Regions from separate parts of the Marinobacter sp. bablab_jr008 genome, predicted to be linked through region 1. Evidence: riboswitches for the same ligand, from Rfam matches in the RefSeq annotation. Region 1 holds a riboswitch; the other holds the start of a gene.
What was found. A riboswitch is a leader RNA that binds a small molecule or an ion and turns the genes downstream of it on or off. The one in region 1 is predicted to bind cobalamin.

Region 2: it holds a riboswitch for cobalamin, as region 1 does, so the genes downstream of both, JIF53_RS04740 (ribonucleoside-diphosphate reductase subunit alpha) here and JIF53_RS17080 (TonB-dependent receptor domain-containing protein) in region 1, are expected to answer to the same signal.

The regions. Positions count from the first base shown of each region.
Region 1 covers NZ_JACDWW010000085.1:17,857-22,068, reverse strand. Annotated here, with positions in the region: gene JIF53_RS17085 (cobalamin-binding protein) at 1-808, opposite strand, end outside; gene JIF53_RS17080 (TonB-dependent receptor domain-containing protein) at 835-2,643, opposite strand; cobalamin riboswitch at 2,798-3,007, opposite strand; gene cobD (threonine-phosphate decarboxylase CobD) at 3,032-4,096, opposite strand; gene cbiB (adenosylcobinamide-phosphate synthase CbiB) at 4,093-4,212, opposite strand, start outside.
Region 2 covers NZ_JACDWW010000046.1:112,559-116,770, forward strand. Annotated here, with positions in the region: gene JIF53_RS04740 (ribonucleoside-diphosphate reductase subunit alpha) at 1-1,640, opposite strand, end outside; cobalamin riboswitch at 1,771-1,968, opposite strand; gene JIF53_RS04745 (DUF3047 domain-containing protein) at 2,113-2,802, shown strand; gene JIF53_RS04750 (zinc ribbon domain-containing protein) at 2,854-3,207, opposite strand; gene fmdA (formamidase) at 3,211-4,212, opposite strand, start outside.

The DNA of each region.
Region 1 (4,212 bases):
CCAGAGATGGCGGGATAAAAAACAGGTTGTCCCGCTCTGTGGCGGTCAGGCTCGGGAATGACTGCCATCGAGTCAGCCAGTGGCGGTTTTCCTCCCCCATCCCGCCCGCCAGGATAGCTTCGGGATTGGCCGCAATAACGGCCTCGGCACTGATTCTGGGCACCAACCGTTCCAGGTGGCCAAACACGTTGTCACCCCCACACAGCTCAATCATTTCACCAATCAGATGGTCACCGTTAATCGTCATCAAAGGCTCATCCCACACCTGATAGAACACCGGTACCGGGTCGGCATCGGTAAACCTGGCTCGCAGGTCTGTAATGCCTTTGCGAAATCGCTCAGCTTCGGCAAAACCCGCGGCGTCGGTACCGGCCAAGATAGAGAGACGTTCAATGGTGTGAGACACAGCCTCAAAACTGCGGGGCTCGATGGAGAACACAGGCACACCCATTTCTCTGAGTGTCGCCAACTGCTCGGTCGGGTTACCGGTTACCCAGCCAATCACCAGATCCGGCTGCAGTTCAAACAGGCGCTCCATGTCCATGCGGGTGTGGCTGCCAACCGAAGTGACTTCTTTGGCGGCCGGGGGGTAGTCACTGTAGGCGACCACTGCAACCACCTGATCGCCGGCGCCTGCAGCCCAGGCCAGCTCGGTGGCCCCGGGCGAAAGCGCGGCAATGCGCTCTGCCGGTTGCTCAAGGCAAATCTCTTTACCCAGATCATCCGTGGCACAGACCGGCGATGCCAGGGCGGGGAATGCCAGCAGCATCCCGCCCAGAATCATAGCCATTGCCTTCAGATCTGCCACAGAGGCCTCCCCCGGTTTAACGGTTTTTATCGGATATCGTAACGCACGGTCAGCATGGCAGTGCGGCCGGCTGCAATGTAGTCCAGGTCATTCTGCCGATCATAGCGAGCGGTGCTGTATTCCTTGTCCAGCACGTTAGCCAGCGTCAGCCGGGTTGACCAGTCAGGGGCAAAGCGCCAGCCCGCCCGCAAGTCCAGAGTAGCAAAACCGGGCAGCCTGTCGTCGTTGGCACGGTCATCGTAACGGTACCCTTCGGCCACCACTGTGCCACCGAAGTCCCAGGTACCAACGCGCTTGCTCAGGTCAAGGCGCAGGGTTTTGCCACTCCGGCGCTGGAGTCGGTTTCCGGTTTCCCGGTCTTCCGGGTCCAGCAGCGTCAGAGCCGCATCACCGCGCCAACCATCCCGCTCAAAACCAGCACTGAACTCGGCACCACGGATTCGGGCTTCATTGACATTCATTGGCGTCCACAAGCCACTGGGGGTCGGGCTCCAGGCAATCAGGTTGTCCACATCCAGCTGGAACAGGGCGGCATCCCAGAACCAGGTCTGATAGTGGCCACTGGCACCCAACTCCACCGTTCCGGACTCTTCTGCCTCCAGGTCCGGGTTGGCTCCGGGAAAATACAGATCGTTGAAGGTGGGTGCCCGGAAAGACGTACCATAACTGATCCGCACTCGGTGGGATCGATCCAGAGCATGGCCAAGGGCAATGCCACCGGTCTCATTCTTGCCATAGGCTTCGTTATCATCACCGCGCAGGCTCAGCTGCAGGTCGGTGGGGCCGAAGTTCAGGCGCAACTGGCTGTAAAGGGCGGTGTTGGTGCGGCTGGTCTCGGCGTAATCGGTGGTACCGCTGACCTCGTCGGTCATTAACTCTGCCCCTACCACCAGCTCATGGACATTCCAGGTAAAGGTGTTGTCCCAACGCGCTGCCCGTGAACGGGTATTGAAGGTGCTGTTGAACGTGGGCGTAATGTTGTCGGTTTCGTCCCGGGATTCAGAGAACTGAAGTGAATGCCGCCAGTAGTCACTCACCGGGGTTTCCAGCCCGAAGCCGATGGTGCGAATCATGAAATCAATTTCGCCGCCTTCGTATTCGGTATTGCCCTCGCTTTGCACCATCACCAGGCTGGCTTCTCCGCCGGAGTCCAGCTCATGGACGACACGTCCGATACCGGCGGTGTTACGGAAGCCCCGGTCGTCACCATCGGTGATCACTGCTGTACCGTCGGTTTCTTTATGCAAACCACTCAGGCTGAAACGGGTATTTCCAGCGCGGACAGCAACACCGGCACTGCCTTTCTGAGTGTTGAAATTGCCTGCACCGGCTTCTACCCAACCTGCCGGCGTGTCTTCCGGGTCCAGCGTAAAAGCCTGCACAACGCCACCAACAGCATCGGAACCGTAAAGTGAGCTCCGGGCGCCACGGACAATTTCCACCCGCTCAATCAGTTCAACGGGAAAGTACTGCCAGGAGGGACCACCGGATGTGGCCGAACGCAGGCGCACACCATCAACCAGCAGCAGCGTGGAGTCGTTGGCCGTGCCGCGGGTGTAGACACTGGTGGTTTTTCCGAAGGAACCGTTGCCGGTCACGTTGATGCCGGGTTGTCCTCGCAGAAGCTGGCTGAATTCTGAGGGGCTTTGCTCGCGGATGGTTTCTTCGTCGATGACCGTAACTGATGACAGGCTTTCACCCGCAGTCAGAGGCCCAAGGGTGGCGGTAACAACAATCGGTTCCAGCTTGCGTTCATCCGACGCTTCATCGGCGGCAACAGCGGGCAACGCCAGCGGTAACAACATCAGGGCGGGAAGGGCTTTGGCAGTACTCATAGCTTCACTCACGGTTCACCGCACGCACCCGTACGGTCGATCAATTAACTGCGGAGGAAGACAGACTGCTCAGACGGGGGTGGAGGGCGTGTCAGTAAATGCGAGCCAGGTTCACCCACCGCCGTTGCCCTCCGCAACGTCTGGTGTCCGGAACTCACGGTTCCGCCTTTCAGGCCGGTCTCCGGGCTTACAGGCGGAGCCGATGCTCCGGGGCAACCACCTTCCCATGCCATTGGCACAGTGGCGTACTGGATTGCCTTTCACCTGATTACCGTTGCGGGGGCAGCGCCGGAATGTCACCGGCTTCCCGTTTCACTGCGAGCACTCCTCCGGACTATCGCCAGCCTGGACAAAATGCATACAGCACCTGAAATCGCGGGCAAGACTATCAACCAGGGTGGGGGTGGTCAATGAGATATGTTAATTCAGACAACGCACCCTCCAGCCGTTGCCAACCGGTTTCATCCGGCGGCAAACCGAAGCGCAGGGCTACGGGTGCGTCAAAACGCCTGACCAGAATGCCGCGGCAAGCCATCTGATCAGCAATGTCCGCTGCGCGGGGATGTTGAACCGTTCTGAAGAGCAGGGTGCCGGTGGGGGACGACATCCCATATTGTCTGAGCAGGCCGTCCATGCGCAGTCTGGCCGTTCGCAGGCTGGCACGAGCCTCCACCTGCCAGGCCCGGTCTTGCAGTGCCCGGGCCATCAGGTACCGGGCCGGACCGCTGACCGTCCAGGGACCAAGTTCGTTCGACATCTCGCGCGCCAGACCAGGGTCGGCCAGGACCGCACCGGCACGGAGACCGGCCAGCCCGAAAAACTTGCCCAGTGAGCGCAACACGATCAGCCCCGGAGCGCCCGTCCACGGGTCCAGGCCGAAGCCCGGCTCGCCCTCAATAAACGCCTGATCCAGCACCAGCCAGCCATCACGCTCGCGCAGCCGCTCGTGCCAAAACCGTAAACGGGCAGGATCCATCAGCTTCCCGGTCGGATTATTCGGCTGTATCCAGACTACTACATCCACAGAATCCAACCATGCCAGCTCCGCTTGCATTGTCGCCTGTTCAGGAATCGCCACCACGTCGAAACCCGCTCGCCGCCAGGCATGACCATGCTCACGATAACCGGGCATGGGCACGGCCACCCGACCGAAACCATGCTTACGGGCACGAACCGCTGGCAGTGCCATGATCGCCGCCTGGGAGCCTGCCACAGGCAGGCAGCAGGCACGCTCCGGTGCCCCGGCCCAGATACGGATAATCTCTTCCAGCCCATCCTCCGGCTCCGGCAGCCGTTGCCATACCTCCGCCGGAATTGCCGGAACCGGCCAGGGCACAGGATTAATACCGGTGGAGAGATCCAGCCATTGTTCCGGAGGAATGCCCCAGTGCTGAGCCGCTGCCCTCAGGCGACCTCCATGCTCCGGCAAATCAGCACCATCGAACGCTGTCACCCGATACCTCCTGACCAGAACGCATTCAGACTTGCGGCCAAGGCCAACAACACCAACAGCCACAACACCACGCCGCGCTGAACCAGGGAAATCGCGCCCTCCACCGTTTGCGCCGT
Region 2 (4,212 bases), on a different contig from region 1:
TCCTTGAAGGTGATCCAGGGGTGACCGGTCTCGAACAGCACAGTCAGCATCTTGCGCCACAGCTGTTTGGCCGGAATTTTCTTGAACAGCTTGATCTTGCCCTGCTCGGCCAGGGCTTCGTAGTGCTGGTAGCGCTCACGGAAGTCGTTGCCGTACAGGTCGTGCAGATCTGGCACATCGCTGGGGGAGAACAGGGTCCAGTCGCGGTCTTCGCGCATGCGCTCGATCAGCAGATCCGGCACCCAGTTGGCGGTGTTCATGTCGTGGGTACGGCGACGTTCATCGCCGGTGTTCTTGCGCAGTTCCAGGAACTCTTCGATGTCCAGGTGCCAGCTTTCCAGATAAGCACAGACCGCGCCCTTGCGCTTGCCGCCCTGGTTCACCGCCACGGCGGTGTCGTTGACCACCTTCAGGAACGGCACCACGCCCTGGCTCTGGCCATTGGTGCCCTTGATGTGGGAGCCCAGGGCCCGCACCGGGGTCCAGTCGTTGCCCAGACCACCGGCCCATTTGGACAGCAGGGCGTTATCGCGAATGGCCCCGTAAATGCCTTCCAGGTCGTCGCCTACCGTGGTCAGGTAGCAGGACGACAGCTGGGAATGCCGGGTGCCGCTGTTGAACAGGGTGGGCGTGCTGGCCATGTAATCGAAACTGGACAGCAGCTCATAGAATTCGATGGCGCGGGCATTGGGGTCGTCCTCACGCAGTGCCAGGCCCATGGCCACCCGCATGAAGAACACCTGGGGCAGTTCCAGGCGGGCCTTGTTCCAGTGCAGGAAGTAACGGTCGTACAGGGTTTGCAGGCCCAGGAAGCCGAACTGGAGATCCCGCTCCGGTTTCAGGGCGTTGCCAAGGCGTTCCAGGTCAAAGGCCGCCAAGGCTTCGTCCAGCAGTTCGTAGCGGATACCGGCGTGAACAAAGGCGCTCAGGGCCTGTGGATAAATCTCTGCCAGCGGAAGACTGCGGGGCAGGTCCAGGGCTTCCGCTGTTTCCAGCCGGAGCTGTTCCAGCAGCAAGCGGGCGGTTACGGCGCTGTAGTCGGGTTCCCGTTCAATGCGACCCCGGGCAGTCATGATCAGGGCAGACAGCACTTCGGTCTCTTCGATGCCGTCGTAGAGGTTGCGCAGGGCGTCTTCCACCAGCGAATCGCCGTTGATGCCGTCCAGGCCGGTGGCGGCCTGTTCCACCTGCTGCTTCATCAGGCCCAGGTCCAGCGGGGCGATGCTGCCATCGGCTTTTTTCACGGTCAGGTGCGGGTGCGCTTCCACCGGCTCGTCCACGGCGCGCTGGCGGGCGTGTTCTTCACGGTACAGCACGTAGGCCCGGGCCACTTTCTGTTCTTCGGCCCGCATCAGGGCCAGTTCCACCTGGTCCTGGATGTCTTCGATGTGCACCTTGCCACCGGCTTTGAGGCGGCGGCTGATGGCCTGCACTACCTGTTCGGTAACCCGGTGCACGGCGTCGTTGATGCGGGCGGAACCGGCTGCCTGGTCCCCTTCCACCGCCAGGAAGGCTTTGGTCACCGCGACACTGATCTTGGCCGGGTTGAAACTCACCAGGGTGCCGTTTCGTTTGATAACTTGCAGGGATTGGGTATCGGTCGCGGGGGCCGGGGGTTCGGCAATGGCAGTGGCTGTCATGGTGCTCTCCTGAATTCGCGTTGGTTCCGTTTCACCCTCGCGAACGCAGTGGCACACCTTGCCCCGAATACGGGCAGGCCTGACCAATCTGCTCACCCTTGAATCGCGAAGGTGCAGTCCAGAAACCCATGGGGGGCTTCTGATCCCTGGCAGGTCTTCGGACTCAGGGGCGTGAACCTTTCAGCTCTGCCTAACGTGGCGACTTCCCGGCTTGCGCCAGTGTCATCTTGCCACGCTCGTTCCCCAATACCGCTGCGCGTCAGTTCCGGATTCTCACCGGATTCCCGACTACCCTGCGATCAAGATGATCAGAGTTTGATCACAATATATGGTAGTTAACCAAGGACCCGGTCACTATATAGGGCCGAATACACCAAGACAAGGCACTTTTTGCAACAGAGCCTGTCCATCTCCAGACCACCGGATTTGAGGAATGAATGTGAGAATTTCGCTGCTTTTGGCCAGTACCCTGATGCTCGGTCTCGCCGCCAGCCCGGTGTGGGCAGACACAGACCGGCTAACCCGGTTCTCCACCATGACCTCACTGGAGGACGGCTGGGAACCTCTGACCTTTCCGAACATCGAGACGCACACCCGCTACACCCTGGACACGGACGACGGCCAGCAGGTGGTCCGTGCCGACGCAGACGCCAGCGCTTCCGGGCTGATTGCCCGTGTTGAGCTGGTGCCCGGCGACTCGCTCACGCTGTCATGGCGCTGGAAGGTGTCGAACATCTACGAAGCCGGCAACGCCCGCGAAAAGTCCGGTGATGACTACCCTGCCCGCATCTACGTCGCCTTTGAGTTTCAGCCGGACAAGGCCGGCTTTTTTGAACGGGCCAAGCGCAAGACCGTGGAAGTGCTGTTCGGCGAGACCCTGCCCGGCAACGCCCTGAACTACATCTGGGCCAATCAGCTACCGGAGCAGAGCATGGTCGCCAACGCCTACACCGACAAAACCATGATGATTGCTGTCAACTCCGGGCCGTCGCGGGTGGGCGAATGGGTGACCGTTACCCGGGACCTGGTGGCAGATTACCGGCAGGCCTTCGGCGAAGAACCGCCCGCCATTGTGGGCGTGGCCATCATGACCGACGCCGACAACACCGGCGAGCAGGCCACGGCCTGGTATGGCGACCTCACCCTGGAGCAAAACCGCTGATCGGCCATAAAAAAAGGCCCCTCAAGGGGGCCAAACACGTGAAAGCAATGGTCAGTGGCTGATCATCCAGGGCCGCATGGACGGGAACATCTTCTTGCCGTCGGCGGTGTAGAACAGCATGTGTTTACCGTCCGACTTTTTCTTGCAGCCACAACTCTTGCGGTGCTCGGCGTCCCGGGCCCGCTGGTCGGCGGTGGAGATGATGGGCTCATGGCTCGCCTTCTCATTCCGCGCCTCCGCGTTGCGGCGGGCCGGGTCCATGGCCAGGAGCTCCGGCGGCAGCACAATCACCCGGGGTGACAGCGCCTTGCAGGTGGGGCAATGGGCCGGATTACCGGCTTCGGCCATGGCGCCCAGTTCCTGGAACAGCCCGTGTTCCCGGCATTTGTAGTCGTACAGTGGCATGGCTTACTCCTTGTCCGGTGAAAGGGGTACGTCGGTGCCCGGCGTGACCTTCCTGGTCGGTCCTTCCGCCGTGGGGTTGATGTCGAAGTCGAAGATTTCGGTCGGCAACCACAGGGTGGCGCAGGCGTTGGGCACATCCACCACGCCACTGATGTGGCCTTCCACCGGCGCACAACCAAGCAACGCGTAACCCTGAGCCGGGGTGTAACCGAACTTGGTCAGGTAGTTGATGGCGTTGAGGCAGGCCTGGCGGTAGGCCACGTGCACGTCCAGGTAGTGCTGCTGGCCCTCTTCATCCACCGAGATGCCCTCGAAGATCACATAATCCTCGTAGCGCGGCTTGATGCTGCTGGGTTTGAAGACCGGGTTCTTGATGCCGTATTTGGCCATACCGTCCTTGATCAGGTTCACCCGCAGGTGGATCCAGCCGGCCATTTCGATGGCACCGCAGAAGGTGATCTCGCCGTCGCCCTGGCTGAAGTGCAGGTCGCCCACCGACAGGCCTGCCCCCTTCACATAGACCGGGAAATACACCTTGGAACCACGGGACAAGTCCTTGATGTCGCAGTTACCACCGTGTTCCCGGGGCGGTACGGTGCGGGCGGCTTCCAGCGCCGCCTCTTTGGCGGCATCACCCGCCAGCTTGCCCAGGTGGGCAGTGTCGGCGTAGGGCAAGTTTGCCAGGCCCGGCACCCGATCCGGTTCGGTGTCGTACAGTTCTTTCTCGCGCTTGTTCCACTCCGCCAGCATTTCCTTGGACGGCAGGCAGCCGATCAGGCCCGGGTGGATCATGCCGGCGAATTCAACGTTGGGGATGTGGCGGGATTTGGTGAACATGCCGTTGAAGTCCCAGATGGATTTCTGGGCCTCCGGAAAGTGCTCGGTCAGAAAGCCGCCGCCGTTCTTCTTGGAGAAGAAACCGTTGAAGCCCCACTGGCTGTCCTTGAAGGCACCGATGTCGAGGATGTCCACTTCCAGCAGGTCGCCGGGTTCTGCGCCCTCCAC